3 regions of the Sinorhizobium sp. GQ132 genome follow, and region 3 is predicted to be linked to each of the others. Evidence: riboswitches for the same ligand, from Rfam matches in the RefSeq annotation. Region 3 holds a riboswitch; each other region holds the start of a gene.
The links. Region 3 has a riboswitch for cobalamin ahead of AC6CIG_RS09370 (aromatic ring-hydroxylating oxygenase subunit alpha). Riboswitches for the same ligand answer to the same signal wherever they lie in the genome.

Region 1: another riboswitch for cobalamin. It lies ahead of bluB (5,6-dimethylbenzimidazole synthase); the one in region 3 lies ahead of AC6CIG_RS09370 (aromatic ring-hydroxylating oxygenase subunit alpha).
Region 2: another riboswitch for cobalamin. It lies ahead of AC6CIG_RS03550 (ABC transporter substrate-binding protein); the one in region 3 lies ahead of AC6CIG_RS09370 (aromatic ring-hydroxylating oxygenase subunit alpha).

What each region holds. Positions count from the first base shown of each region.
Region 1 covers NZ_JCAXDX010000002.1:744,098-753,813, reverse strand. Annotated here, with positions in the region: gene AC6CIG_RS07670 (UDP-2,3-diacylglucosamine diphosphatase) at 1-75, opposite strand, end outside; gene AC6CIG_RS07665 (NADP-dependent malic enzyme) at 321-2,633, shown strand; gene AC6CIG_RS07660 (helix-turn-helix transcriptional regulator) at 2,840-3,577, shown strand; gene AC6CIG_RS07655 (acyl-homoserine-lactone synthase) at 3,733-4,377, shown strand; gene AC6CIG_RS07650 (DUF2865 domain-containing protein) at 4,546-5,673, shown strand; gene bluB (5,6-dimethylbenzimidazole synthase) at 5,973-6,656, opposite strand; cobalamin riboswitch at 6,702-6,911, opposite strand; gene AC6CIG_RS07640 (SDR family oxidoreductase) at 6,952-7,773, opposite strand; gene AC6CIG_RS07635 (phytanoyl-CoA dioxygenase family protein) at 7,837-9,030, opposite strand; gene AC6CIG_RS07630 (LacI family DNA-binding transcriptional regulator) at 9,128-9,716, shown strand, end outside.
Region 2 covers NZ_JCAXDX010000001.1:781,496-791,211, reverse strand. Annotated here, with positions in the region: gene AC6CIG_RS03580 (PPC domain-containing DNA-binding protein) at 1-39, shown strand, start outside; gene AC6CIG_RS03575 (hypothetical protein) at 227-625, opposite strand; gene AC6CIG_RS03570 (hypothetical protein) at 1,049-1,186, shown strand; gene AC6CIG_RS03565 (class I SAM-dependent methyltransferase) at 1,178-1,966, opposite strand; gene AC6CIG_RS03560 (ABC transporter ATP-binding protein) at 1,970-2,770, opposite strand; gene AC6CIG_RS03555 (FecCD family ABC transporter permease) at 2,767-3,810, opposite strand; gene AC6CIG_RS03550 (ABC transporter substrate-binding protein) at 3,807-4,874, opposite strand; cobalamin riboswitch at 5,044-5,273, opposite strand; gene AC6CIG_RS03545 (DUF1850 domain-containing protein) at 5,436-5,810, opposite strand; gene AC6CIG_RS03540 (TRAP transporter permease) at 5,807-7,921, opposite strand; gene AC6CIG_RS03535 (TAXI family TRAP transporter solute-binding subunit) at 8,033-8,977, opposite strand; gene AC6CIG_RS03530 (hypothetical protein) at 9,253-9,648, opposite strand.
Region 3 covers NZ_JCAXDX010000003.1:220,976-230,691, forward strand. Annotated here, with positions in the region: gene AC6CIG_RS09350 (DUF1217 domain-containing protein) at 1-2,295, shown strand, start outside; gene AC6CIG_RS09355 (FAD-binding oxidoreductase) at 2,336-3,769, opposite strand; gene AC6CIG_RS09360 (L-threonylcarbamoyladenylate synthase) at 3,816-4,790, opposite strand; gene AC6CIG_RS09365 (DUF6656 family protein) at 4,856-5,452, opposite strand; cobalamin riboswitch at 5,773-5,975, shown strand; gene AC6CIG_RS09370 (aromatic ring-hydroxylating oxygenase subunit alpha) at 6,089-7,333, shown strand; gene AC6CIG_RS09375 (FAD-binding oxidoreductase) at 7,330-8,430, shown strand; gene AC6CIG_RS09380 (glycoside hydrolase family 25 protein) at 8,432-9,493, opposite strand.

The sequences.
Region 1 (9,716 bases), on a different contig from region 3:
CAGATGAACATCGGAAATGAAAAGCGTCCGCAGTTTCAGAACGGAATTTTGTTGGTATGCCGATGCCGCCGCCATGCCAGCCTCATCCTGGTTTAGCCGTTTCACGACCGTCAAAATCAGACTCGTGTTTCAGGAAGATGACATGGGACACGGAGCAGGCAGCAAGCGCCGCGTAGCCATGGCTGGAAAGAACCGCGTCGAAACTGTACCTGCCGGGCGATTCATGCCAAAAGGCACGACATCGATCAGCACCGGACGTGAACGCGATTTCCTGAACCGCGCTCTCGGGTCCCACGCAAGAATTCAAGGAATGCAAAGGCATGAACACGGGCGATAAAGCGAAATCCCAGGCCGTTCCCGCCAGCGGAGACATCGATCAGCAGGCACTCTTCTTCCATCGCTATCCTCGCCCCGGCAAGCTCGAGATTCAGCCGACCAAGCCACTCGGGAATCAGCGCGACCTGGCGCTCGCCTATTCGCCGGGGGTCGCCGCACCTTGCCTCGCCATCAAGGACAATCCCGAGACCGCCGCCGATTTCACCGCCCGCGCCAATCTCGTCGCCGTGGTATCCAACGGCACAGCCGTTCTCGGTCTTGGCAATATCGGTCCCCTGGCCTCCAAACCCGTGATGGAGGGGAAGGCCGTTCTCTTCAAGAAATTCGCGGGGATCGACGTCTTCGACATCGAGATCGACGCACCGACGGTCGATCGGATGGTCGACGTCATCTCGGCGCTGGAGCCGACCTTCGGCGGCATCAATCTCGAGGACATCAAAGCTCCCGAATGTTTCGAGGTGGAGCGGCGTCTGCGCGAGAAAATGGAAATACCGGTCTTCCACGACGACCAGCACGGGACCGCGATCATCGTCGCTGCCGCCGTCCTGAACGGCCTGGAACTTGCCGGCAAGGACATTGCCGAGGCCAAGATCGTGGCCTCCGGTGCCGGGGCGGCGGCGCTTGCCTGCCTCAACCTCCTCGTCACGCTGGGCGCCAAGCGCGAAAACATCTGGGTCCACGACATCGAAGGTCTCGTCTACAAGGGGCGCGAGGCCCTGATGGACGAGTGGAAAGCCGTCTACGCGCAGGAGAGCGACAATCGTGTGCTCGCCGACAGCATCGGCGGAGCCGACGTGTTTCTGGGGCTCTCGGCCGCCGGCGTTCTCAAGCCTGAACTGTTGGCCCGGATGGCCGAAAAGCCACTGATCATGGCGCTGGCCAATCCTACGCCGGAGATCATGCCCGAAGTGGCCCGCGCCGCGCGCCCCGATGCCATGATCTGCACCGGACGCTCGGATTTTCCGAACCAGGTCAACAATGTCCTCTGTTTCCCGCATATTTTCCGTGGCGCGCTCGATTGCGGCGCACGCACCATCAACGAAGAGATGAAGATGGCGGCCGTGCGCGCGATAGCAGGCCTTGCCCGCGAGGAGCCGTCGGATGTCGCCGCCCGCGCCTATTCCGGCGAAACGCCCGTCTTCGGCCCCGATTACCTGATCCCTTCGCCTTTCGATCAGCGGCTGATCCTGCGGATTGCACCGGCCGTTGCGAAGGCTGCGGCCGAAAGCGGCGTCGCCACGCGTCCGATCCAGGACTTCGACGCCTATCTCGACAAGCTCAACCGTTTCGTCTTCCGCTCCGGCTTCATCATGAAACCGGTCTTTGCTGCAGCGAAGAATGCGACGAAGAACCGCGTCATCTTCGCCGAGGGCGAAGATGAGCGGGTGCTGCGGGCCGCCCAGGTTCTGCTGGAGGAAGGCACAGCCAAGCCGATCCTGATCGGCCGCCCGCAAATCATCGAGACCCGACTGCGGCGCTACGGCCTCAGAATCCGCCCCGATGTCGATTTCGAGGTCGTCAATCCCGAAGGCGACCCGCGCTACCGCGACTATGTCGATGATTATTTCGCCCTCGTCGGGCGGCTCGGCGTCATTCCCGAGGCGGCCCGCACGATCGTGCGCACGAATACGACGGTCATCGGCGCGCTCGCCGTCAAGCGCGGCGAGGCGGACGCGCTGATCTGCGGGGTCGAGGGACGCTACAGCAAGCATTTGCGCGATGTATCGCAGATCATCGGCAAGCGGTCGGGCGTACTCGACTTCTCGGCGCTCAGCCTCCTGATCTCACAACGCGGAGCGACCTTCTTTACCGATACCTATGTGAGCTTCAGCCCGAGCGCGGAGGAGATCGCTCAGACGACGGTGATGGCTGCAAACGAAATCCGCCGCTTCGGCATCACGCCGCGTGCCGCCCTCGTCTCCCATTCGAACTTCGGCTCGCGCGATTCCGAGAGCGCTTTCAAGATGCGCACCGCACTGCAGCTCGTGCGCGAGCTAGCCCCCGATCTGGAGGTGGACGGAGAAATGCATGGCGATTCCGCCATCTCCGAGGTCCTGCGCCAACGCGTGATGCCGGACAGCACGCTGAACGGCGAAGCGAATCTGCTCGTCTTCCCCAATCTCGACGCCGCCAACATCACGCTCGGCGTGGTCAAAACCATGACGGACAGCCTGCATGTCGGCCCGATCCTTCTGGGCTCGGCGCTGCCGGCGCATATCCTGTCGCCGTCCGTCACCTCGCGCGGCGTCGTCAACATGGCAGCGCTGGCCGTCGTCGAATCGAGCCATCCCGTCTGAGGGATGGCGCGCCTCCTCATTGGCGATGGAGGGCCGAAAAGCGCTGTTTCCAGGGAAACGACGCGGCCGCGCTGGCGATATCAGGCTCAAAACTCAACCTGAGATTGTATAGACCGGATTACTGCACCGTTTATGAAATATTGCACTAGACAAAACCGGCCGCCGTAAACCATGTTTATTATAGGGGCAAGTTTCGGTGTTACGGCATGACTAATCAACAAGCTGTCCTCAATTTGCTGGATATCGTGGAATATGGAGGTTGCGCCGACCCCGAGCGCTTCTTCGCCCTGATGCGTCGAACCTTCAACATCTCGCATCTCCTGTATCTGGAGGCGGAGTCTCTTCCGGATGGTCTGAGAATCTGCCGCCTGCATCACACTTTCGGCGCCTACGCCGCTGAAATCTACGCCGCCAGGGAGCTTTACAGGATCGACCCGATCCTCAAGCTTGCGCTAGGCGGTGTCAGGCCTGTGGAATGGGCGACAGCGCGGCGCCGCTTTCCGGAATGCGAGCCCCTCTTCGAGGCGGCCGAGGAGATCGGGCTTTCCACCGAAGGCGTGGCCTTGCCGCTCCCCTCGCCTGCAGGCCGCATGGCGCTCCTCGCAATCGGTGCCAATATGTCGCCGGTCGAGTGGTCCGCCTATCGCCGTTGTCATCTGCGCGATTTCCAGCTGGCTGCCAACCTGTTCCACGCCTCCATGCTCGAACATTCGGCCATGGCCGGGGCGCTCGACGAGCGCGATCTCCGCCTGACCGGGCGGGAAACCGAAGTGCTCACCTGGTCGGCGGCCGGCAAGAGCTACTGGGAGATTGCAACCATTCTCGGGATATCCGAGCGAACCGTGCGTTTCTTCATGACCAATGCCCGCCGCAAACTCAATGTAGTGTCCAACACGCAAGCCGTAGCGCACGCTGTTCGACATGCTCTGATCCCCACCATCTGACGGGTTGCCGGCCCGGGACAGGACCGGCCACTCGCAGTTTCCCCCACAAATCTATTGGGAAAAAACAAGAAAATAAACTGTCACTATAGACAGTTACATATGTCATCCGAGCCTGACAGCATCGCTACATCGCGTAATCACGCATGGAGCGAAAAATGATCAGGATAGTGAACGGAAACGGTCGCAGCCAGCATCCCCAGGCCATCGACGAGATGTTCCGGCTGCGTAAGCGCGTATTCCACGACTTCTTGAAGTGGGACGTCAAGACCGAAGGGGACTGGGAAATCGACCACTACGACAAGGCCAATCCGCTCTATGTCATGTCGTACTCGCCGGACACTGGCAAGATTCGTGGCTCTCTCAGGCTCCTTCCGACGCTTGGTCCGAACATGCTGGACGATACGTTCCCGATCCTGCTCGGGGACAATCCGGAAATCCGCAGTGCGTCGGTGTGGGAATCGAGCCGCTTCTGCATCGATCCCGAAATTTCCCAGGATCGCGCATCGAACCAGGTCACCATCGCCGCGGCCGAACTGATGTGCGGTGTGGGCGAAATGAGCCTTGCGTCGGGCATCAGCCATATCGTCACGGTCACCGACGTTTTCCTGGAGCGAATGTTCCGCCGCATGGGTTGCCCGGGGGAGCGCATAGCCGACCCACACAGGATCGGCTCCGTCCATGCGGTCGCCATTGCCTGGGAGGTGAGCAGGAACCTGCTCGAAACGATGAAGGCTGTGGCCTCCATCGAGGGTACCGTCCTCGATCGCCCGATGTCGCTCGAAACGGCACGCGCCGCCTGACCCGATATTCCGGGCCGTGCAGGTCGCACGGCCCACTGCTTTCCATTCAAGGGCATTGCAAATTAACGCAGATGCCCTCTTCCCGTTGCACCATCTCGACAAGGTCCTATGATGAGGCGGTAAGGCGGACACATCGGCAACGATCCGCTGCAAGGCAGGAAGAAGCACGTGTCCGCGTCCCCGAAGGTGGCATCCAAGATCCGGCGCATCGCGGCGGTTCTCGTACCGCTCGCGTTGGCGACAACCGACCCGGCTGCGGCATCCGGCGTTTGCGAGCGGCTGAGCGCCCGCCTCGCCGGCCTTCCCACGGGTTTCACGACGAATGCCAGCCTGCGCGATTTTACAGGTGCGGTCTCCCGCCAGAACATCGAGCTGCGACGCGCAAAGAACGATCGCCGCCGAATGGAATGCAGCAGCGACAGCGTCGTCATTATCGGCGGCGATGACGAGGCGGCTTGCGCCGAACTCGATGGGACGATCGCGCGGATGGAGGAGAATCTGCGGCAACTCAAGGCGCAGCGCAGGCATCTGATCGGCGGTGGAGACGACGACGTTCGGCGGCGTATCCTCGCTGCAATGGAACTCAACGACTGCTCGGGGGTGCGCGAGGCCTGGGATACCGGAAGCGCCGAAGGCGAGTTTGCGAGCGCCGCCGCCCGGGAAACGGAGGTTCACCGGAACATCCTGAGGGACCTGCCGCCGGACAGCGATGCCTATCCGCTTCTGCTCGACGCCCCCGGGGCAGAGCTTCCGCTCATGGAGCCCGATTTCGTCGGCAGCCTCAGAACCATGTGCGTACGAACATGCGATGGCGCCTTCTTTCCCATCTCCTCGCATGCCACGCCGGCGGACTTCGGTCGCGACGCCGATCTCTGCCGCGCGCGCTGCCCGGGTGCGGAGACGGAGCTCTATTACCATGTGCTCGCAACGGAAGAAGCGGACCGGATGGTTTCGGCAACGACCGGCCGGCCCTACACCGACCTCCCAACGGCCTTTGCCTACCGGGCGCGCGGTGTCGGCTCACCGGGCATCTGTGGCTGCGGAATCCCGGATTCCGCAACGGATGCCAACAGGCAAAAGACAGGCTCTGCCGGAAAGCTCACCGCCGTCAGCCCATCGGTCATTACCATCGGCAGCGAGAGAAAGGCGCCGCCCAAGCCGGTAGAAGAGCGACCCTACGACCCGACCAAAAACAAGGTCCGCATCGTCGGTCCGACTTTCCTTCCGCAGGAAGAGAGCGCGATCGACCTCAAGCATCCGCTTGGGCCGCGATACCAGCCGCTGCAGGACAATTGACAGGCGCCGTTGCGAGCATTCTGCGAGAATCACGCATGTTCTTGATCCAGAGCCCGTTAGGGAGCGACCTTTGCGCGTCTGATAAGACGCGCGGCGCTGTGGGAAACTTTTCGGAGGACTGCAATCTCTCCTCACCTCATCCCTGTACTCGTCACAGGGATGAGAGCAGCGCCGCGTCTGCGGCGCGGGAAGGGTTCTTTCAGCCCAAGGACTTGGTCTGGCTGGATTCCTGTGACAAGCACAGGAATGAGGGTATCGAACAAACCGCGTCGGCCTTAGATCGACCCTAACATCGTGATCTAACGGACACCCCAGCCTTCCTCGAAAACGAGATCTTCGAGCGGCAAGCGCTGCCGCCAGCCCTTCGCGGCGAGTTCCGGCTCCTGGTACAGCTTGTCGACGAAACCCAGGCAAAGCCAGGCAACGATTTCGATATGCTCCGGAATCCCGAGAATCGCCTTGATTTCCCTCTCATGGAAAATGCTGACCCAGCCGACGCCCACCCCTTCGGCGCGCGCGGCAAGCCAGAGGTTCTGGACGGCGCAAACGGTCGAGTACAGATCCATCTGCGGATTATGGGTGCGGCCCAGGACGACCGCTCCGCCGCGCGTCCGGTCGCAGGTCACGCAAATGCTGAGCGGCGCCTTGCGAATGCCTTCGAGCTTCAGCGAGCGATACTTCGCCTGCCTTTCGCCGGAAAACATCTCTGCGGCCTCGTCATTGGCGCGCTGGAATGCCTGCCAGACTTTCTCCCGCGTCTCGTCCTGTCGCACGAGCACGAAGTTCCAGGGTTGCATGAAGCCGACGGACGGCGCCTGGTGCGCCGCAGCGAGCAGTCGCGCGACCAGATCCTCAGGCAGTGGTTCGGGCAGGAATTCGTCGCGCACGTCGCGGCGCGTCTCTATGGCACGATAGACGGCGGCGCGCTCGTCCGGCGAAAAAGCTCCGGCCGCCGCAAGGCAGCCGTTCTGGTCAGGCAGCATCGTTCGATCCCCAACAATGCGGAAACCTCCCGCCGTCCGCGCGGGGCCGGTCTATCTCGCCAGGCCGGTCTTCTGACTTCGGATCATCCGTTCGCGCCGCCTTCCCGAATCACGTGAAGATTCAGTGGCAAAGGTCTGAAAAGATTCAGACCGACTTGGCGCGAACGTCCCCGTCACAGCGCTGGGCACGTGCCGGAACTGCACCGGCTTCCCGATTCTCCCGCCTTCGCGGGCACCTGACGGCGGCATATGGCCATAGCTCCCCTCGAAACGCAAGGCGAGCAAGAGGGGAGCTTCAGAGCGGTGCCTCCGGATGAGGCGAGGCGTCATAGGCACCCCAGATCGACTGATCGAAGCAGATGACGGAACCCGTCATGAGGCCGGATTCTGCCGATGAGAGATAGGCGCAGGCACGCGCGACCTCGGCCGGGTCTACGAGCCTGCCGAAGGGCTGGCTCGCCGCCGCCTTTTCCAGCCAGTTCGCCGGCGCATCGTGATATTCGCGCTGGATCCGGTCTTCGCCTTCCGAGGCCATCCAGCCGATGTTGAGGCCGTTGACCCGTATCCGGTTGCGCAGGACGGCATAGGCGGTGTTCCTGGTCAGCGTCTCCAGCGCCCCCTTCGACGCACAATAGGCTGTGATGAAGGGCTGGCCCGCCTTCGCCGACATGGAGCCGATATTGACGATCGTGCCCTCCGTCTTCTCGCGCCGCATCACCTTTATCACCTCCTGCATCAGGAAGAATGGCGCGCGCGCATTGACCGCGAACATCCGGTCGAAGAGTTCCGGGCTGGTGTCGAGGATCGTGCCCCGGTCGGTAATCGCTGCGGCGTTGACGAGCGCATCGACCCGGCCGAAAGTGCGGTCGCAGGCCGCGACGACCGTTCGGGCGTCCTCCACCCGCTCAAGATCCGCCGGCACGTAGACGACCTTCGAACCGGTCGCCGCGGCGATCTCGGCAGCTTTCGCCTCGCCCTTCGCCGCGTTGCGCCCGCAAATCACGATGCCGGCGGCGCCACGTTCGGCAAAGAGTGCGGCAATCGCGGCACCGAGCCCCTGCGTGCCACCGGTCACGATGGCGATCTTCCCGTCCAGTCGTGCGTGGTCCGTGCTCATCCTGTTCCTCCCTTTGATATGTTGGTGAATATGGCTTCGTGACCGTGCATTGAGCCAGGTGGTTTAGCTTAGCTTTCTCGCCGCCTGATCGGCCAGCGCCTCGGCAAACGCTTCGGCACTCCATTCGCCGGCAAGCGCTTGGTGCATCAGCTGCGCCTGCGTCCTGGGCGCCAGACCGCCAACCGGCGGATCACGATCGAGATTGGTCGGGAATGAATAACCTTCGGCGCACGCGGCAACCGCATGGGCAATTTCGTCCTGCGTGAGCTTGCCGCCGGCCGCAAGGACTTTCAGAGCCGGAAAGAGCACGGCGCACATGTGTTCGCGATCCACCGTTTCCATCGCCCTGCCGAAGGCGGAGGATACCTGCAGAAGATTGGCCACACGCTTGATTCCCGCAGACCGGTTGCTGCCCGCGGCGTGGAAAAGTGCCGGGTTGAAGAATACGATATCGCCCTTCTCCAGCGGCAATTGCACATGGTTCTCTTCGAAATAGGCGCGGAACTCCGGCCGTCTCAAAGCGAGATATCCGGGCAGATACGTCTGGCTATAGGGCAGGAACAGGGTTGGCCCGCTTTCGACCGGCATGTCGCAGTGAGCGACCGCGCCCTGGAGCGTCAGGACCGGCGAGAGCCTGTGCACATGCGCCGGATACTGCTCTATGACGGCCGAGGTCTGGAAGCCCAGATGGTAGTCGCGATGCGGCGATTGAGACGCGCCGCCCGGATTGACGCGATTGACCTGCGCCGTCATCTGGTAGCTCGGACCAAGCCATGCCTCACTGACGAGCGCAATGATGGCGTTGGCGTAGTAGGCGGCGAAATTCTCAGGGTTCTTCAGGCAGTGCTTTTCCAGAGAATTCCAGATCCGGTCGTTGGCGCCGGGCTTGGCGAAATGATCGCCGCCGCCGCTGTTGGTGCGGTGCTGCTCCTCGATAATCTCATCGAAGATGCGGCTCGCTTCGTCGACCACATGCGTATCGGTGAAGGCACGCTTGAAGACCGCGACGCCCGGCCCCGTCGCGAGCACATCGCAGATCTCCGCAAGCACCGACCGCCTGCCGTCCTGCGTGCCGCAATCACCGATAAGACGGGCGCTGTCATAGATCAGGACGTTCTTCTGGCAGTCTGCCGCGTGCGGATAGTCCGCCAGGCCGACACGGTGCTCGACCGCGGCGCGAAATTCCTCGATATCGCAGGCCGCCTCACTGAGCCAGACGCGTTCCAGACGCGCTCTCGCGGGATTGTCCGTCTTCATCAGTTCTCCTCCTCAAGGACGACGATGATCCGACTATACGGCTTGCCCGCTTCTGATATAGAGCAGGAATCCATCAAAAAGCCATCAGGAGGGATAGGTGGCACATCCGTTTCTCGTCAAGGACATCGCCTTCCAGGCGGGACTCAGTACGGCGACCGTCGATCGCGTCCTCAACGGCCGGAGGGGCGTGCGCCAGCAAACGGTAATGCGCGTCAATGCAGCCATTCGTGAACTCGAGAGGCAGCAGGCCGGCCTTGAAGTACAGGGACGCAAATTTGCCGTCGACGTGGTGATGGAGGCACCGGAACGCTTCACCGAAGCGGTGCGCAAGGCATTCGAAAGCGAAGCCGCGACCTTCATGCCTACCGTTTTCCGGTCCCGCTTCCATTTCGCCGAGACCATGCGGCCGCAGGACATCAGCCAGTTGCTCGACCGTATTCGGCTTCGCGGAACCGACGGAGTAGTCCTCAAGGCGCCCGACGTGCCGGAGATTGCCGGCGCCGTAGCGCGGCTCGAAAACGCGGGAGTTGCGGTCGTCACGCTCGTTACCGATCTGCCGCATTCATCGCGGACGGCCTATGCCGGGGCTGACAACCGCGCTGCCGGGGAAACCGCGGCCTACCTGGTCGGCGAGCGCTTCGCGGACCGTCCTGCGACGGTGCTGGTCACCATATCGAGCAGCCGCT
Region 2 (9,716 bases), on a different contig from region 3:
GAACTCGGGATAGCGCTCATCGACCTCGACGCCGAATGAGACTCAGCTTTTCGCGCTCGAACTCGGGTTGCGCTTGTTTCTGGCCGGCACGCGCCGGCGACCTTCACGGCGACCGAAGGAGCGAGAAGCCGCTCGGTTCCTCGCAAAGCATGCCGCCGATCTCCCGATTGGCGGCAGCGCGCTCTTCCATGGACCGCACATTGTCTCGGCAGGACGGGTCCAATTTTCACCAGGGCCGCCAGCCGCTTGACCAATAACGGCCCTTCAGATCGCTCAGCCGGTCCTCGATATCGGCGATCAGGTCCTCGATGCGCGAGGAGCTTCGCGAATGCCAATAGGGCCGGCTGGTTCCTGCAATGAGCAGCCCCAGAAGACCGACCACGGCGAGCGCCGTCCAGGCGGGATGTTCCCTTGCCATCTCGCCGGCCCTGCGGCCCGTATCCGCGATGGCCCTGCCGGAATAGATGCCGAGATCGGAGAGCTTTTCGGTCAACGCATTGACCTGCTCGCGCAACGATCTGACTTCCTCTTCCATGCTTGCCTGGTCCGGAACGCCTACCGATCCGTTCTTCGTATCGACCACGCCGCGCGGTATGGTGGATCCGAGTCGCTTTTCCTGTGCCATATGCTCATCCTCCGTGTCTGGGTCCCAACTTGTCAGAGACAGCAACCCGGAAACGGCGGCCGGGGGCCGGGAGTTCCTTTTGAGGCTGAAATTGGCCGCACATCCCCGGTCCCCTCATTCCTGTGCACGTCACAGGAATGAGGGCGGAGAGGGTGCGGTCCCTCGGCGCGTTTCATTGCGTCACAGGTGGCCATCCCTCGCATATTCGCAAGCGAAAGTTGTAGGAGCCGCACATTCCGGCCCCTCATTCCTGTGCTTGTCACAGGAATCCAGCCAGACCAAGTCCTTGGGCTGAAAGAACTCTTCCCCCGCCGCAGACGCGGTGCTGCTCTCATCCCTGTGACGAGTACAGGGATGGGGGAGGAGAGATTGCAGCCCTCCGATAGGCCTCCTACAGCGCCGCGCGTCTTATGAGACGCGCAAATGTCGCTGCAGCACTTTGCAGCGGACGCTCGGTCGGTACTCATGGAATTCAAACCCATCGCCATGCGTGCCGACAAAACCGACCAGAGCTTCAACGCCATTATCCATCCCGCGGCAGCCGTCATAAACTCAAAATGAATCTCCCGAAGGCCGCGAGCAGACGAGAAAGAACCTGCGGTAGAAGAATGTCCTCAGCCTGTTCCTGAGATCGGCATTCCTGCGCTGGGCCGCCGCGATCGGGCGGCGGGACGGCAACTCTATGTTCTCGAATCCCGCCTCTTCGATCAAGGGAAGAAGTCTTTCGACGGTGAGGCCATCGCCAAAGGGCAGACGCTCCATGATCTTTGCGTGGCGTTCGCTCATGGCGCCGTCGTAATGCGGGTCATGGCCGATGATCCGCTCGAGGGCAGCCACCGCGACAGACGCCAGACGGCCGAGCGGCGACGGTTTCGACCAGTCCCCGTCGAAGACGAGCAGCCTTCCGCCCGGTTTCAGCAGGCGGAACCATTCGGCGAAAGCCTGCTCCGGCTCCGTCAGAGTCCAGACGAGATGCCGGCAGACCACGGCATCATAGGTCTCGTCCGGCTCCATCGTGTGCTCGGCATCGGCCAGAATGAAACGAACCCTGTCGTTCCCTGCGTGCTTGCGCCGCGCCACCGCGAGCATGGCCTCGGAGAAATCGAGCGCCGTCACTTCGTGGCCGAGCGAAAGGAGCACGTTGGTCACCTCCCCCGTCCCGCAGGCGAGTTCGAGAACCTTCAGCGGCCTCGCCCCGAGTGCGCCGCGCATCGCTGCCGCCCAGGCGTCGAGCTCCGGTCCCGGCGGGATGCGATGGCCGAAGGCGAGGTCGAACGTTTCCGACCGCTTCGACCAGTATTCGCGGATATCTTCCTTCAGGTGGTGGTTGCGCATGTCCATGGGTCAGGTTCCGACGGCGGAGATTGCGGCAAGCGGACGCGGGCGTCTGGCGCGATAGCGGATGGAGCAGCTTCCGTCGAAGTCGTGCTCGACCTCGACCTCGATCCCGAACACCGCGCGGATGCGCTCGACCGTCAGTACCTCCCGCGGGGGCCCGAGCGCCACCAGCCGGCCGGCCTGCATCACCGCGATCCGGTCGCAGAACATAGCGGCGTGGTTGAGATCGTGGAGCGCTGCGACCACCGTCAGGTCCTGGCGGCGAACGAGGTCGAGCAGGCTGATCTGATGACCGATGTCGAGATGGTTGGTCGGCTCGTCCAGAAGCAGGATCTTCGATTGCTGCGCCAGCGCCCGAGCAATGTGCAGCCTTTGCCGCTCGCCGCCGGAGAGCGTGTGCCACAGGCGATCGGCAAGATGCGCCATATCCACGTTTTCGAGCGCCGCCTCGACGATCGCATCGTCCTCCGGCGACCAGGGCGAAAGCGGCCCGAGATAGGGCGTGCGGCCGAGCTCGACCGCCTGGCGCGCGGTGATCCTCTCGCCGGTCTCGGCCTGCTGCTCGACCAGAGCGAGCCTTTGCGCGACCGTGCGGCGGCCGAGCGTCCCGATCGGGGAACCGTCCAGTAGCACCTCCCCCTTCTTCGGCTTGCGGATGCCCGATATGAGCGACATCAGGCTCGTCTTGCCGGAACCGTTCGGGCCGATGATGCCGAGGAACTCTCCCGTCTCGACCGTGAGGGAGACCTCCTTCAGTATGTCCACCCCGCCGGCCGACCATGAAACCCCGCGCGCCGAAAGCGTCATGCGCGGTCCCTCCTTTGTCCGAGTATCAATGCGAAGGCCGGAGCGCCGACGAGCGCCGTGATCACGCCGATCGGCAGGACCTGGCCGGGAATGAGAACGCGCGACAGTATGTCGGCGAGGATCATGAACACGGCGCCGATGAGCGCCGCTGCCGGCAGCAGGACACCGTGACGGACGCCGACGAGCATGCGGGCCGCATGGGGGATGACGAGGCCGACGAAACCGATCGACCCGACGATGGATACCATCACCGCCGTCATCATCGCCGAGACGCCGACGAGCGCGAAATAGGTTCGCCTGACCGAGATGCCGAGCGAGGCAGCCGATTCCGACCCGAAGGTAAACGCGTCGAGGGGACGGGCATGCCAGAGACAGACGACGAGACCGAGAAGCGTCGCCGGCACGGCGAGCCAGGCATCCGGCCAGCGCACGCCCGAAAGGTTGCCGAGCAGCCAGAACATGATGCCGCGCGCCTGCTCGGCCGTGGCCGCCTTGGTGACGATGAAAGAGGTCAGTGCGTTGAAGAGCTGTGACCCCGCCACACCTGCCAGGATGATCGCCGCGGTGCCGCGGCCGGCCTTCACCGCCAGCAGGCTCACCAGGAGGAAAGCGACCAGCGCGCCGATGAAGGCGCCGAGCGGCAGCGTCAGCATCCCGGCACCCACACCGAGGATGGCGACGCTGACCGCGCCTGTCGAGGCGCCGGCGGAGATGCCGAGAATATAGGGATCGGCGAGCGGATTGCGCAGCAGCGATTGCAGCACGGCGCCGGAGAGCGCAAGCGCCGCCCCGCAGGAAGCGGCCACGACCGCCCGGCTCAGTCGGTAGCTCCAGATGATGCCCTCGTCGATCGGGGCCAGCGGATAGCCGGCGTTCCACAGCCGATTCGCGACCGCCTGCGCAACGGTCTTGAACGGGATCGCCGTCTCGCCGATCGCAGCGCCCATCCAGAGCGCCGAGAACAGGATCACGAGCGCGGCGATAGCCGCGCCGACGCGTCCCGTCCCCGTTCGCCCGGCCAGAGTCAGCACGCGGCTCACTTGCCGAACCCACCCTTGGAAGCCGGCCCAGCCTTGGGGGCAAGTCCGGCTTCGACGATGGCATCCGCCAGCGCTTCGATGCCTTCGATCGTACGGATCGTCGGGTTCATCGCCTGCGCATCCATGTCGAACACATAGCCTTTGGCGACTGCCGGCATGAGGCTCGCCACGGGATCGGTCTTCAGGAATTCGAGTTTGGCGTCGAGGCTGTCGAGCGGATAGCGTCGACGCTCCATCGAGCCGGCAACGATCATGGTCGGCTCGGACTTGGCGATGGTTTCCCAGCCGACCGTCGGCCATTCGTCTTCAGTGTCGATGATGTTTTCGATGCCGAGGGCCGCCATTATGTAGCCGGGCGCGCCGTTCCTGCCGGCGACATAGGGGTCGGCATCGGCAGCGCTGGAGAACCAGAAGACCGCCGAGAGTTTGTCCCCGGCCGAGGCGACCTTGGCGCGCGCCGCCTCTTCTCGGCTTTTCAGCTCGGCCACGACCTTCTCGCCCTTGTCCTGAACATCGTAAATCTGCGCCAGCTCGCGAATTTCCCGATAGACGAGATCCATGGTGAAGACCTGCCGGCGCACGCCGTCGCTCGCCGCCGAATTCTCCTTGCCGGTGCAATCCGAAGGCGATGTGTAGACCGGAATGCCGAGCTCCTCGAACTGCTCCGGCCGCGCAACCACGCCTTCCGGGCCGACCTGCCACTGAAATTGCACCGCCACCATGTCCGGCTTCTTGGCAAGCACGCTTTCGAAGCTCGGATCGTTGTCTGCCAGGCGCTCGACCTTGGCGTTGACCTCCTCGTAACCTTCAAGGACGGGGCCGACCCAGAGGGCGGTGCCGGCGACCTTGTCCGCAAGGCCGAGCAGATAGAGGATCTCGGTGCTGCTCTGGCCGATCGAGACGGTGCGCGTCGGCGTCTTGTCGAAGGTGATCTGCCGTCCACAGTTCTCGAGTGTCAGCGGATAGATCGTCTCGGCAGCGAAGGCGGGACGGTCAAGAGCCGCTGCGCCTGCGGAAAAGGTGATGAGACCGACAATGAGCGGTCGTTTCCAAAAGCTGTTCATGAATGGTCCCCGAATGTGAGGCCGCTATGCGGCCGTGATCGTCAGTCTGCCGATCGGGTTCGATCGGACGTGTGACGGCTGGATCTCGGGGAAACTGACGAAAGCGTGCGCCGCAAGGCGCGAAAGATGGTCATGGCTTGCTCCTGTTCCGGGCATCCCCGCCCGTGACGTTGGATCTGATTTGACGGCAGGTCTCCTGGCTCACGGACAGAAATCGCTCATCTGCCTTCCCGCGCAACGCGCAGTGGCTGGCGCCTGGGCGCCACGAGGATGAACGACGATCCGCTTACAGTTGCGGGGGCAGCCACGGTTTTGGTCCCTCTTGGGTCGTCCGCACCGTGTTCCCTATTAATCCCCTCCACCTCACGGGTAGGGGAACCGTCAGGCTCAGTTAATTTAGAATGCAGCCTCCGGTCAAGGTGAAACGCGACGCCGCTGCACAGGGGTTCAATATGTTATGTTATTACGCTCGTCAACAAAAAGTTATGTAATAACATTTCATAAGCGCACCGGACCGTTCCGATGAGCCTTCAACCGGTGCCGCCAGATCGGCATCGGCCATTATGGCTTTGGGCCATCGCATGGCCGCAGGACGATTGGTTCCCGGCTTTGCGCCGCGAGTTCGCGGCAGCCGCCGGTGTCGCAAAGCGTCCAGCCGGAGACGGTCGCTCCGGAGGCGGCCAGGACCAGCTCGGGAAGCGGCGGCAGGTCGGGCTTCCAGACCCACCAGCGGCCCTGGCGACGGGCATTGTCTCCCGGCTCCATTCCCGCCCCCGAACCCTGCACGCGCGCCTCCTCGAGAACGAGACCCTCGGCCGTGACGGCCCAACGCTCCTGCCATTCGGTCTTCTCGACCGAATGGGTCCAGCCAAGGGTGAAGACGCCCGCAGCAACGGCGACAGCCTTGCCGCCGATGATGCAGGCCAGCGCGCTCATGCCGTTTTCGCCGTCTGCCGGCCAGCTTGGCGGGCGCGCCGCCAGGTCACGAAGGCGAAGACCGCGGAGAGTGCGAAGCCAACCTCATCGGTGATCGGCAGCGCCGCCAGCAACGTGAAGGCGGCCGCGGCCGCGAGCACCCGCTCGAAAACCCCGAGCCGGACTGCGGCGAAGCCCACCACGGCGGCACCCCAGAGCGCGATCGCCAGACCGGTCTTGACGACGATATAGGCGACGGCAACCGGATAGCCCACCGATGCGGCCATCGCGCCGCCATCCTGCAGCATCAGCGCCGGCGAATAAACGGCCATGAACGGGATGACGAACCCGGCCGCCGCCACCTTGATCGCCTGGATCGAGATCTTCAGCCCGCCTTCACGCGCGATCGGTGCTGCCGCGAAGCAGGCGAGCGCCACCGGAGGGGTCAGGTCGGCAAGAATCCCGAAATAGAAGACGAACATGTGGCTGACGATAAGCGGTACCCCGAGTTCCAGAAGCGCGGGCCCGGCGATCGACGAGGTGATGATGTAGTTCGGGATCGTCGGTATGCCCATGCCGAGCACGAGGCAGGTGACCATCGTCAGAAGCAGCGACAGAAACAGGCTTTTGCCCCCGACCGAGACGATGAACTGGCCGAAGGTATTGGCCGCTCCGGTCAGCGTCATCGTACCGATGATCACGCCGACGAGCGCGCAGGCGATCGCCACAGGAAGGGCCGTCTTCGCCCCTTCGGCAAGCGCGTCTCGACATATCACCAGGGTCTCCCGGCCGCCCTTCAGGAAGGCGTTGCCGGCAATCAGCAGCGCCAGCGCTGCGACGATCATGCCGATGCCGAACTGGAAGAAGGCGGCCGCCACCAGCCCGAGGCCGACCCAGAAGATGATGCGTATGACACCGGCGGGAAGGCCGAGCGCGAGCGAACTGCCGAGGATCAGAAGGCCGGTGAAGGCGAGGCCGACCGTACCGGCGAAAAGCGGCGTATAGCCGGAGAACAGCAGCCAGACGAGCGCGGCGAGCGGCAGGATCAGATGCCATTGTTCGAGGATTGCCGCCTTGGCCGAAGGCAGCTGGTCCTTGGGCAGGCCGAGCAGCCCGTACTTGCCGGCTTCGAGATGGACGATCCAGAAGGCCGACGCGAAATAGAGGATCGCCGGTATGACCGCCGCCTTGACGATCTCGTAATATTCGACGCCGAGCGTCTCGGCCATGATGAAGGCGACCGCGCCCATGACAGGCGGCATGATCTGCCCGCCCATCGAGGCCGTTGCCTCGACGCCGCCTGCAAAGGCCGCCCGATAGCCGAACTTTTTCATCAGCGGGATGGTGAACTGCCCGGTCGTGACGACATTCGCGACGCCGGAGCCCGAAATGGTGCCCATCAGGCCCGAAGAAATGATCGCCACCTTCGCGGCTCCGCCGCGCCTGTCGCCGACCAAACTCAACGAGACATCGTTGAAGAGCCGGATCATGCCGGCCTTTTCGAGGAAGGCGCCAAACAGGATGAAAAGGAAAATATAGGTCGAGGAGACGAAGGTCGGGATGCCGTAGATGCCTTCCGTGCCATAGGCCATATGGTCGATCACCTGCGAAAAGTCGTAGCCGCGGTGGTCGAACGGCGGCGGCAGATACTCACCCAAAAGGCAATAGGCCAGGAACACGCCGGAAATGATCGGCAGGGCCGGCCCCATCAGCGCCCAGGCCGCGGCAAAGACGACGGCGAGCGCGACGACCCCGAAGAAGATGTCGCGCGGCAGTGGATCGCCGGCACGCACCAAGAGTTCCGCATATTCGTAACACTGGTAAAAGGCGACCGCTGCACCGAGGAAAGCAAGACTCCAGGCGAAGATTTTTGCAACCGTGCCGCGGCCTGCGAGCGTCGCCAGCAGGGGAAAGACGAGAACCGTGACAAAGCCGACGTGCACCACGCGCACGATCTGGCTCGCGAAATCGACGAGATGCGCCGCGGTGGCGATCTGGAACACTGAAAAGGCAAGCGCGATGGCAAACAGGATCCGTCCGTCCCATGTCGCCGGAAACGCCCGGGTCAACGCGTCGTGCCGGTGCAGTTCGGCCGACGCAGTTGCGCTTTGTTCATTGGTATTTTGGATCATGATTCCTCCCCCGAATTCCTGAAGCCCGTCGCATTCAACCGAATTCCGCGACGCGCTTCAGGGTGTCTGCCTGTCGCCTTAAAACCGCTTTACGGTTTCGGGCGACATGGGTCAGAGCAGACCCTTTTCCTTATAGTAGCGCTCCGCCCCCGGATGCAGAGGAATAGGCATTCCCTTGAGCGCATCCTCGATGCGGATATTCTCCGCCGCCTTGTGAGCCGCCGTCAGGGCGGGGATGTTCTCGAAGAGCTGCTTCGTCATCTGATAGGCGGTTTCGTCGGAAACCTCCGAATGGGTGACGAGAAAGTTGACGACGGCGACCGTCTGCACATCGCTGTCCTGCCCCTGGTAGGTGCCGGCGGGGACGGTCGCGGCGATGTAAGGCGCGCCGAGCTTGGTGGCGATCTCTTCGGGGACGGCGACCATCTGCACGTCGAGCGAGGTCGCCAGGTCCTTGAACGAAGAGACGCCGAGGCCGGCCGACTGCAGCGTCGCATCGAGCTGCCGGTTCTTCATCAGCTCCACCGATTCGGCGAAGGGCAGGTATTCGGTCTTGCCGAGGTCGTCATAACTCATGCCTGCGGCGCCGAGGATCGCCCGGGCGTTCAATTCCGTGCCCGACTTCGGTGCGCCGACGGAAAGGCTCTTGCCCTTGAGATCGGCGACGGTCTTGATGCCCGACTCCTTCGACGCCATGATCTGGATATAGTTCGGATAGATGGCGGCGATACCGCGCAGCTTGTCGAGCGGTGCCTTGAAACCGGCATCCGTATTGCCTTCCCAGGCAAGCTTGACCGAATCGCCGAGCGAAAAGGCGATCTCGCCGCGCCCCTGCTGCAAGAGGTTGAGGTTCTCGACCGAAGCCTTGGTCGCCTGCACCTGCGTGCGTACGCCCTCGATCTTGTCGCCATAGATCTTCGAAAGCGCGACGCCGAGCGGGTAGTACACCCCGGAAGTGCCGCCAGTCAGGACGTTGATGAACTCGGCTGCGCCTGTCGAAGCCGCGGAAACGGCGATGGACGCACTTGCGATCGCCGCGATGGCGGCGCGTTTCAATGTTCGATTCACAGAGATTCCTCCCAATCATTCAAATCTGGCGCGGAAGACCGTTCCTCCGGAAAGGGGCCGCGGCGTTACACTAGCAAGAGATCGGCTAACTCTAAATGATTGATTTTGTGGAAGCGCAATCGAGAACTTCGCCGATGCGGGCGGATCTTGCCCGGTGCCCCGCAGCAATCGGCGACAATCCGCCTTTCGCTGGTTTCGGACAAATTCCTGCGCAAGCGCCCACGCGTCCGGCGACGCGCGGCGCTTGGCGTTTAGGTTCGATTTCAGCGGCGGCAGCTGTCGGCCGCGCGTCCCCTTGCGGCGGCGGCGATATTCGACCGAGCCGCTCCTCCCGTCAGGCCGCGTTTGCGTTGCAATGTCAGGCTCCAACCGTTTCCCCCGGCCTGCCAGCCTCCGGCGGCCGATTCCGAGCGGCCAACCGTGGCGTCCCGTCTTGCGGAGCGCGCCTTCAATCTAGATGCAATTTCTGCAAGAATCAGGATCACCAGCATGAAACCGATGGGCGCGAGCACGTATGGGGGAATGCCTGTCGGTACGCTCGCGAAAACGGCGATCGACACGGCGACGATAATGCAGATCAGGTTCGTCAACGGGTGGGTGAGCGTCCTGAAACAGGTTTCAGAGACAGTGTTGTTCCGTCCGTAATCCGACAATGCCATGGGAGAGATCCATCGTTGAGTTGTTCCCCTGCCGAGATCACGATGACTTTAGGCCCCGTCGACCCAAA
Region 3 (9,716 bases):
CTCGACTACAATCTGATCGCACGGGACATGAAGCTCAGCCTGAGACGCGTGTCGGAGCAGACGATCGTCGCCCGCGACACGCAGTATTACAGGGAGAACATCGGCAGTGTGGCCTCCGTCGACGAGTTTCTCGCCGACTACCGCCTCTATTCCTACGCGATGAAGGCCTATGGCCTGGCAGATATGATCGAGTCGGTCGCCTTCATGAGGAAGGTGCTCGAAAGCGACCTGTCCGACGATAACAGCTTTGCCAACAAATTGACGGACGAACGATACCGCGAATTCACGATGGCGTTCAGCTTCAGCGGTGGAACGGCGGTTTCCCAGACCGAAGCGCAGCTCGACGAGATGATCGGGCTCTACAATACGAGTATCGCCAGCATCGGGGAAACCCAGAAGGAAGAGACGCGCTACTACAACGTCATGATCGACAAGGTAACGAGCGTCGATCAGCTTCTGAACAATGAGCGTCTGCGGACCTATGTCTTCACCGTCTTCGGTATCGACGAGAGCACGTACTCCCGTGAAACGCTCCGCAACGTTCTCTCCAGCAATGCCGACGATCCGGACAGCTATGAGAAAACCGTGCTCAAACCCAGACTGTCGGAGCTCGAGGCTGCCAGGGCCGACGCTCAGGCGAAGCTCCAGCAGAGCGGCACGACCGAGGCGGAAAAGCTGGAACTCCGGGCGAAGATAGCCACCTACAACAAGTCGATTTCCACGGTCAGCAATTACCTGGCGATGGCGGCGGCTTTCCAGTTCAACGCCGACGGCACGGTGGCCGCGGGATCGGCGCAGACCGCCGCGCACAAGAAGACCATGAATGAACTCTACGTCTCCAGCAATCCCCGGATCACCCCCCAGGCAGCGCTCCTGAACAAGGCCTATTTCGAGGAAAAGATCGCGAGCATCACGACCGTCAGCGAGCTTGTCGCCGATACGCGCCTCTATAACTACATCCGCACGGCCTTCGATCTCAACGAGGTCACCATCGTGCCGGCGACGATCAAGAATATCCTGACCAGCGATCCGGACGACCCGAACAGCTACATCAATACGATCGGCAAGGGGAACGAGAACTACAAGGCGCTCGCCAGGGCCTTCAACTTCCAGGCGGACGGCACGCTTGCGGCGGGCGATGCGGCGCAGACCGCGGAACAGACGACACTCACCTCCAGCCGTTACATGACGCGCTACAACGACAAGGACGACGCAGCGGACGCGAAGGCGATCGGCGCCTATAAGCTTGCCGTCGAGAAGATGGCGTCCGTCGGCGACTTCATCGACACGGCTTCGATCTACGATTTCGCGCTGCAAGCCGTCGGTCTCGATCCGGACGCCGAAAGCGCTCGGACGATCAAGCGGGTTCTGACCAGCGATCTCACCGATCCGGAAAGCTTCGTCTACACGCTGAAGGACGAGCGTTACCTGAAGCTCGCCCAGCTGTTCAACTTTACGACATCGGGCGACATCGGCGTTCCGGCATTGGCGCAGTCGGAGACGCTGATTCAGGAGACCGCCAAGACCTACATCGTCAACAAGTCCCGTTTTGGCTCGGAGGAGGACAAGACCAAGGCCAAAGCGGATGCCGAATATTATACGGCCGAGGTCGCCAAACTCTCCTCTCTCGACGAATTTCTGGCCGATTCCCGCCTGGTCGATTTCGCTCTGGCGGCAAACGGCATCGATCCCGAGAATGTCACCGTCGATTTCCTTCGCGACATCTTCACCTCCGATCTGGACGATCCCAAGAGCTTCATCAATCAGCAGCAGAACTCCGGGGCCTATATCGCCCTGGTCACCTCGTTCAATTTCGACCGCGGCGGCAACGTGCTGCGCGAGGACAAGAGCGTCATCATCACGCGGCAGGGGCTTTACGAGACCCTCGACCGGTATCTGCACCAGACGCTGGAAGAACAGGCCGGCGAGGACAATGCAGGTGTCCGCCTGGCACTCTATTTCGAGCGCCAGGCAGGCTCGCTCGTCGACGCTTACGATCTCCTGGCCGATGATGCGCTCGCCGAAGTGTTCCGCACGATCTTCAGCCTGCCCGACGAATTCAGTTCCATGGACATCGACCAGCAGGCCAAGATCGTCGAGAAGAACCTCGAGCTCGAGAAGCTGAGCGATCCGGCCGAACTGAAGAAACTCCTCGCGCGCTTCACCGTGCTCTACGATCTGGAGAACAACATGGAAGTCGATCCGGCCGTGGTGGTGCTTTCGGGCAGCGGCAGCAATATCGGCATCAGCGCCGATACGCTCTTCCAACTGTCGCAGCTCAGGAAGGGCGGGTAGGGCTTAACGGCGGCCGGACCGGCACGCGTCGTTACTCGCCTCAATCCTCGCGCAGCACCTTATCGGGGTTCATGATCCCCGCCGGGTCGAAAGCGTGCTTGATCCGCCGCATGAGCTCGATCTCGATCGGCGAGCGGATCGCCGCGAGTTCGTCGCGTTTCAGCTGGCCGATGCCATGCTCGGCAGATATCGAGCCCTCATGTTTGAGCACGACGGCGTGAACGATCGCATTGATCTCGCGCCACCGGTCGAGAAAGCCCTGCTTGTCCGCGCCGACGGGCTGGGAGATGTTGTAGTGGATATTGCCGTCGCCCATATGGCCGAAGGCGCAGATGCGTGCGCCGGGAATGGCCTTGGAGACCAGCGCATCCGCTTCCGTCATGAAGGCCGGAATGCTCGATACCGGGACCGAAACGTCATGCTTGATCGAGCCGCCTTCGGGCTTTTGTGCCGGCGACATGCTTTCGCGCATGTGCCAGAGGGCTCTGCGCTGCGCTTCGTTCTGGGCAATGACGGCGTTCTCGACGAGACCGTCGGAGATGACCGCTTCGAGAAGGTCTTGCACCATCCGCTCCGCGCTTTCGGCGGTATCCGAGGTGGAGATATCGATCAGCGCGTACCACGGATGCGTCGTTTCCATCGGATCTCGAACGCCGGCGATGTGCCGGGTGGTGAACTCGATGCCGAGCCGCGGCATCAGTTCGAAGCCCGTCAGGGCCGGCCCGCAGAGGCTCGATGCCCGATCGAAAAGCGTCAGTGCGTCCTCGACGCTTCTAAGGCCGGCAAAAGCCACCTGGTGGCCCCGCGGTTTCGGGAAGAGCTTCAAAACGGCGCCGGTTATGACGCCGAGCGTTCCCTCGGCACCGATGAAAAGATCGCGCAGATCGTAGCCCGTGTTGTCCTTCTTGAGGCGTCTGAGCCCGTTCCAGATCTCCCCGGTCGGAAGCACGACCTCCAGCCCCAGGCAAAGCTGGCGCATATTGCCATAGACAAGCACGGCAGTGCCGCCGGCATTGGTCGAAAGATTGCCGCCGATCCGGGCAGAGCCTTCCGAGCCGAGTGACAGGGGAAAAAGCCGGTCCACGTCATCGGCGGCCTTCTGGATATCCGCCAGAATACAACCGGCATCGGCTACGATCACGTTGCCGACCGGGTCGATGTCGCGGATGCGGTTCAGCCGCTCGAGGGAAAGGACCACGTCGGCTCTGCCCTCGCGCGGAATCTGGCCGGCCACATGTCCGGTGTTGCCGCCCTGCGGCACGACTGCCGTTCGGGTCTGGCTCGCAAGCCGCATGACCAGCGAAACTTCCTCGACGGAGCCGGGCCTGAGCACGAGCGGCGTCGTGCCGTGATAGAGCCCGCGGGACTCGACCAGGTAGGGGGCCGTGTCGGCGGGTGCGGTGAGGGCATTGCCGGGCCCGACGATGTCGACGAAGGAGGCGATGAGTTCGGGAGATGGAAGTATGGTGGTCATGGCCCTGCCTCGGATCACGTGGTTGCTTCAAGCGTGCCGGTGGCCATCAGCCCCGCGGCGCGGCCGCGCGCTGCAGCCGGTCGATGATCGCTTCGCCGAGCCCCACGCTCGGGATCGGGCCGAAAGCGATGGTCGCGGCGCCGCTGGCATCCGCCTTTTTCATATAATCGAAAAGATTGGCCGCGGCTTCCCGCAGGCTGCCGCCCGGACTGAGATCCAGGACGATCGCGGCATCGCCTTCACCGGGAAGTGCCTTTCCGCCGAAGCGGATGAGGGCTTCTCCTTTCCGGACCTCATCGGCATCGAGCCGCACAGCGGCACCGGGAGCGTAATGCGAGGCGAGCATGCCGGGCGCCTCGATGACGGCGCCGGCGGTCTCAGGGCGCTCGATGGGGAGCCCTGTCAAAGCTTCGATCTCTGCCGCGTCGAGCCCCCCGGGCCTCAGCAGCCGCAGCTTTCCGTTCTCGACCTTGACGATGGTCGATTCAAGGCCGATCGCGGCCGGGCCTGCGTCGAGGATGAGCTTCAGCCTGGAGCCGAGATCCGCCTGCACATGGGCCGCACTGGTGGGACTGATCTTGCCCGAGGTGTTGGCGCTCGGCGCCGCCAAAGGCCGTCCGAATCGGGCGATCACCCGACGCGAGAAGCCGTCGGGCATCCGAATTCCGAGCGTATCGAGACCGGCGGATGCGAGCGTGTGCACGGTGCTTTCCCGCCGCTGCGGCAGGATCAGCGTGAGGGGGCCAGGCCAAAAAGCCTCGGCCAGACGTCTCGAAACCGGATCGAAGGTCACATGCGCCTCCGCCATCGCCAGATCGGAGACGTGACAGATCAGCGGATTGAACCGCGGCCGCCCCTTCATCTCGTAGATGCGGCTGATCGCATCGGGGGTCGTGGCATCGGCAGCAAGGCCGTATACGGTCTCCGTGGGGATCGCCACGGGTTCCCCGTCCGAAAGAACTGCGCAAGCCGTCTCGATTGCCCGCTCCGGTTCGATGCGCGTGTCGATGATCTCGGCCATGGCGTTCTGATCCTTTCCGTCGCTTCCTTAACGGAGCGATTGCAAAAACAGAACGATTTTCTTGGTCAAAGGCTGCGAATGATCCGCCGCAAGGCTTCGTCGCGTGCGCCGAGCATCAGCACGTTCTTCAGCGCCACCTTCGGATCCTGCGTCCGGAAAATCAGGCCGTTGCCGCGCACGTTGCGGTTGACGACGATCCGTCCTTCGCCGGCATCGGGCTCGATCGCGACGGCGAAATACATGCGCGAATAGCCCGGCTGGATACGGTCGAAGAAATGGGTCTCGTTCCCGAGGTCGCAGAAGAAGTTCGCGAGATAAAAGGACCAGGTGATCTCATGTCCCTTTGCGAGGCAGGTTTTCGCGGCGGTCACGTGGCAGTAGCCGAGATGCGGACTGTTGGCGAGCGTGCGATGGAAGACCATCTTCGGGAACTGCATCGAGGCATGAAACCCGTTGATTCGGCTGTGGGTCGTCTCGCCCGCCGTCGTCAGCTTCCGCGCCGTCTGCTGCGCAACCTCGGCATAACTCAGATACTGCCGCTCGTTCGCCATCCACCGGCGTCTATCGATCCGGCCGGTCCGCAGGAACTCGGTGTGAGCCTTGGCTTTCGCCGGTGCGACCGGCATCTTGTCGGCAGCGTCGTAATATCGGAGTTTTGCCATGGGCGTCGTCGCGCCGTCCTGTCCGCAAGCGGGTTGATGGTAGCGAACGTAAATCATCACAGTTAACGAATTGGTTCGTTTGCGGCCGTGCGGGCATCGATCAGACCTTGTGTCGGTGGGCCGTGTCGTAAAATGGCCAGTCGCCTTCGCGCTATGAACGGCGCTGCCGAAAAATCCGCCGGCTGCGCGTAGATTCACCTACTTCCTTGTTTGTTATGGATAATATCCGTCTGCCAATCGTGCCGATTACGCCGCGAATGGCTGTCGTCTTTCTGGAATCGGATGTCGTCTATTGGCAGTTGCCGGACCGGCCCTCAGGCTTAGATGAGGACACTCAAGGTGCTGCCTCGAAGGGAAGGCGGAGAATTGGGAAGCCGGTCAAATCCCGGCGCTGCCCCCGCAACGGTGGTGGAGCGAACAGCCACGGCAGAAGGCCACTGGACACCGCGTCCGGGAAGGCGCCGGGCAGGTCCCTTGCGGACAGCTCCAGAGCCCGGAAACCAGCCTTGAAGCAGAAACAGACCGTAGCTGGTTGCGGCGGGCAGCCGGATCGGAGCCAATTGCGTTGCGGGTCCATACGGCCGGCGCGGGTTCCAGTCCTGCCTCTCCGAAACGGCGGAAAACGAGGATAAGGGCATGGAAATTCAGACCGAAATGCTGCGCAAGCTGAAGACCCGTCGCGATGGCTACAGCCTCGACCGCGCCTTCTACGTCGATCCTGATTATTATCGCCAGGACCTGGGGCAGATCTGGTACAAGGATTGGCTGTTCATCGGCCATGATTGTGAAGTCCCGCGGCCGGGGAACTATTTCACGGTGCAGGTCGGCGATTACCCGGTCGTTATCGTTCGAGACAGACAGGGCGCGGTGCGGGCACTGCACAATTCGTGCCGCCATCGCGGCTCGCGCGTCTGCACGCAGCACAAAGGCTCATCCGCCAAACTCGTCTGTCCCTACCACCAGTGGACCTACGAGCTCGACGGCCGCCTGCTCTTCGCGCGGCAGATGCCCGAGGGCTTCGACCCGGCCGAACACAGTCTTAAGCCGATCCACTGCGAAACCGTCGGCGGTTACATCTTCATCAGCCTTGCCGAACAACCGATGGACTTCCGGCCGTTCCGCGAGACGGTCGCGGCCTATCTCGCGCCGCACCGCCTAGGGGAAACGAAGGTCGCCTTCGAGAGCACCATCGTCGAGAAGGGCAATTGGAAGCTGGTCTGGGAGAACAATCGCGAGTGCTACCACTGCGCCGCCAATCACCCGGAACTCTGCCGTACCTATCCCGAAGCGCCGACCGTAACCGGTGTCCAGGGGGCGATGAACGACCCGGAAATCGGCGCCCATTGGCAGAAATGCGAGGCGGCGGGCCTTCCGAGCGCTTTCAGGATTGCGCCCACCGGCCAGTTCCGCATGACGAGAATGCCGCTGATCAACGGCGCCGAGAGCTATACGATGTCCGGACAGAAGGCCGTACGCAGGCAGCTCTCCGCCGGGCTCGACGCCGATGGCATCGGCACGCTGCTCCTCTTCCATTATCCGACGACCTGGAACCACATTCTGGGCGATCATGCGATCACCTTCCGCGTTCTGCCGCTCGGGCCGGAACTGACACAGGTTACGACCAAATGGCTGGTCAACAAGGATGCGGTGGAGGGCGTCGACTATACGATAGACGAGCTGACGCACGTCTGGACGGAGACCAACGACCAGGACCGGCAGATAGTCGAGGAAAACGCGTTCGGGATCCGCTCGCCGGCCTATGAGCCGGGTCCATATTCGGCCGAACACGAGGGCGGCGTCATGCAGTTCGTCGAGTGGTATTCGAGCTTCATGCTGGACCGCCTTCAGGGCGGGGCCGCGCAGCTCTCGCGGGTGGCATGACCATGGAAATGCCTCGCTCCTTTCACCATTTCGACGAGCTCGATCCCTGGAGAGACCGTCAGCACATGCTGGAGTGCACGTCGGCCGTAGCCGAAGCCGCCGACGTGATGACTTTCACCTTCCGCTCCGACAAGCCGGCCTGGTTCCGCTACCTGCCCGGGCAGTTCGTGACGCTCGAACTGCCCGTCTCAGCCGAGCCGGTGATGCGCACCTATACGCTGTCATCCTCGCCCTCGCGCCCCCTTTCGGTCGCGGTCACGGTCAAGGCGCAGCCGGGAAGCATCGGCACCCGCTGGATGTTCGACAATCTGAAGCCGGGCATGATGCTCAAGGCGTTCGGGCCGCTCGGCGATTTCAGCTTCGTCCGTCATCCCGGTGAAAAGTATCTCTTCATTTCAGCGGGGTCGGGCGTCACGCCGATGATGTCGATGACGCGCTGGATGGCCGACTGCGCACCGGAAACGGATGTCACCTTCATTTCCTGCGCCCGCCGCCCGGACGATCTCCTCTTCAGAACGGAGCTCGAAGTTCTCGCGCGTCAGATGCCGCGGCTCAATCTCGGCTTCCTCGTGGAGGGGCATGAGGCGCGACATGGCTGGCATGGTCTGCGCGGGCGCATCGACGCGGCGAAGCTGCCGATGCTCGCACCGGATTTCATGGAAAGAACCGTTTTCTGCTGCGGGCCCGAGCCGTTCATGGGCAATGTTCGGGCAATGCTGGAATCGGCGGGCTTCGACATGGCCGGCTATCACCAGGAGAGCTTCCAGCCCGCCGCGGCGCCGGCGGCCGAGGAGCTTGCAATTCGGGCGGGGCCGGCGGCCGATGCCGGGGCCGGTGCGGCGCGGGTGACCTTTACCATGAGCGGCAAGGAGGCGACCGCCGTTCCCGGCCAGACGATTCTGCAGACGGCCCGGGCCAACGGCGTCAGGATCGGGGCCGCCTGCGAGGGCGGCATCTGCGGAACATGTCGGGTGATGAAGATCGCCGGCGATGTCGAGATGAACCACAATGGCGGCATTCTCGACGATGAGATCGAGGAGGGCTACATCCTCGCCTGCTGTTCGCGGCCGACAAGCGACGTCCAGATCGAGGCCTGAGTTACCGCCGCTCGGATTGGTAGGGCAGGCGTGCCTCGGCGGCCCTGACGGCGATGGAGCCGGTAACCGTCTCGTCGGCGCCCGCCCCTGATCCGCTCTCCGCCTCGGCGCGGCTTATCACGAGCGGCCGCGAAAGGGCGGCCGTTGCACTTGCATTCAACGCCGGGATCGTACCGACGGTGGCCGAGGCGATAACGGTGAGCGCCGGCGGCTTCTCCGGAAGAAGCGCGCCGTGGGGCCAGATTCTCTTCAGTGCCGATGCACTCATCGCTGCGACATTCACGTCTATATCGTCGAGGGTGCCGGGCACCCGATAGGGGCAACGCTTCTTTCCGCAATTATGCGCCGACGAGAATTGCCAGAGCGCGTAGCGGTCCCAGTTTCCCATCGGAAAGACTTTGCGGATATCGGGCTTATAGCGCGCATACCAGAGCGGAAGACGCGCTAGAAGCCGATGCTTGAAGCGGTTGGCGGCAATGTGTTTCGCGGTTGCGTGGTTGGTATAGAGGACGGGATAGCGCCCCGTCCGGGCCTTCACATGGCCGGCGAAGATTGCAGCGTCTTCGAGCGACATGTATTTTTCCGGATCGATCCCTTCGATATCCAGCACCATCAGCTCGTCGTCGCGCGGATCGGCATAATCGATGAAGTGGTTCGCCTGATCGACGGGGTTGCCGGGCCTTGCCAGATGATAGGCGCCCCAGAGCAGGCCATGCGAGCGCGCGATCATCCGGCGCGTCTGATAGAGCTCCCGGCTGACCGCATATTTGCGCCACATCGTCTTGCAGTGCGCAACCGTATCGCCGCCGTGGTCACCGGTACAGGTGTAGCTTTCCGGCAGGCCGTCGGAAGCCTTCGCGATGAAGCCCGCTATCCGCTTGTCCTTCAGCATGGCCTCCCAGTCGATGCTGTTCAGCTCGTAAGCGTCGACGATGAGGGCGTTCCGCCGCTCTTTCCACGGCTCGACTTCGCTCGCGCGTGCGTTCGCCGCCGCGAAGGTCAGGCCCATCAGGACCGCCAGGCGCAAGATCATCCCTATGATCGAGATTCCCCGCTTTTCCATTCTCTGAGATTGCCGACTTAGAGTTAAGAGGTCGTAAATCTCAGCCCCGGCCTCAATCTGCGCGAGGCGGACGCTTCTGTACACCGACCCCAAGAGGCAAAGTCGACGGCCCGATTCCGCCCAGGATTGTATCGACGGAGGGATTTTTCCTTTGCTGCATCCGCGCGCGACGGTTGCTTCCTGCGACTTCTGCCCTAGTCTTGGTATGTCGCCCTTGCAAGGG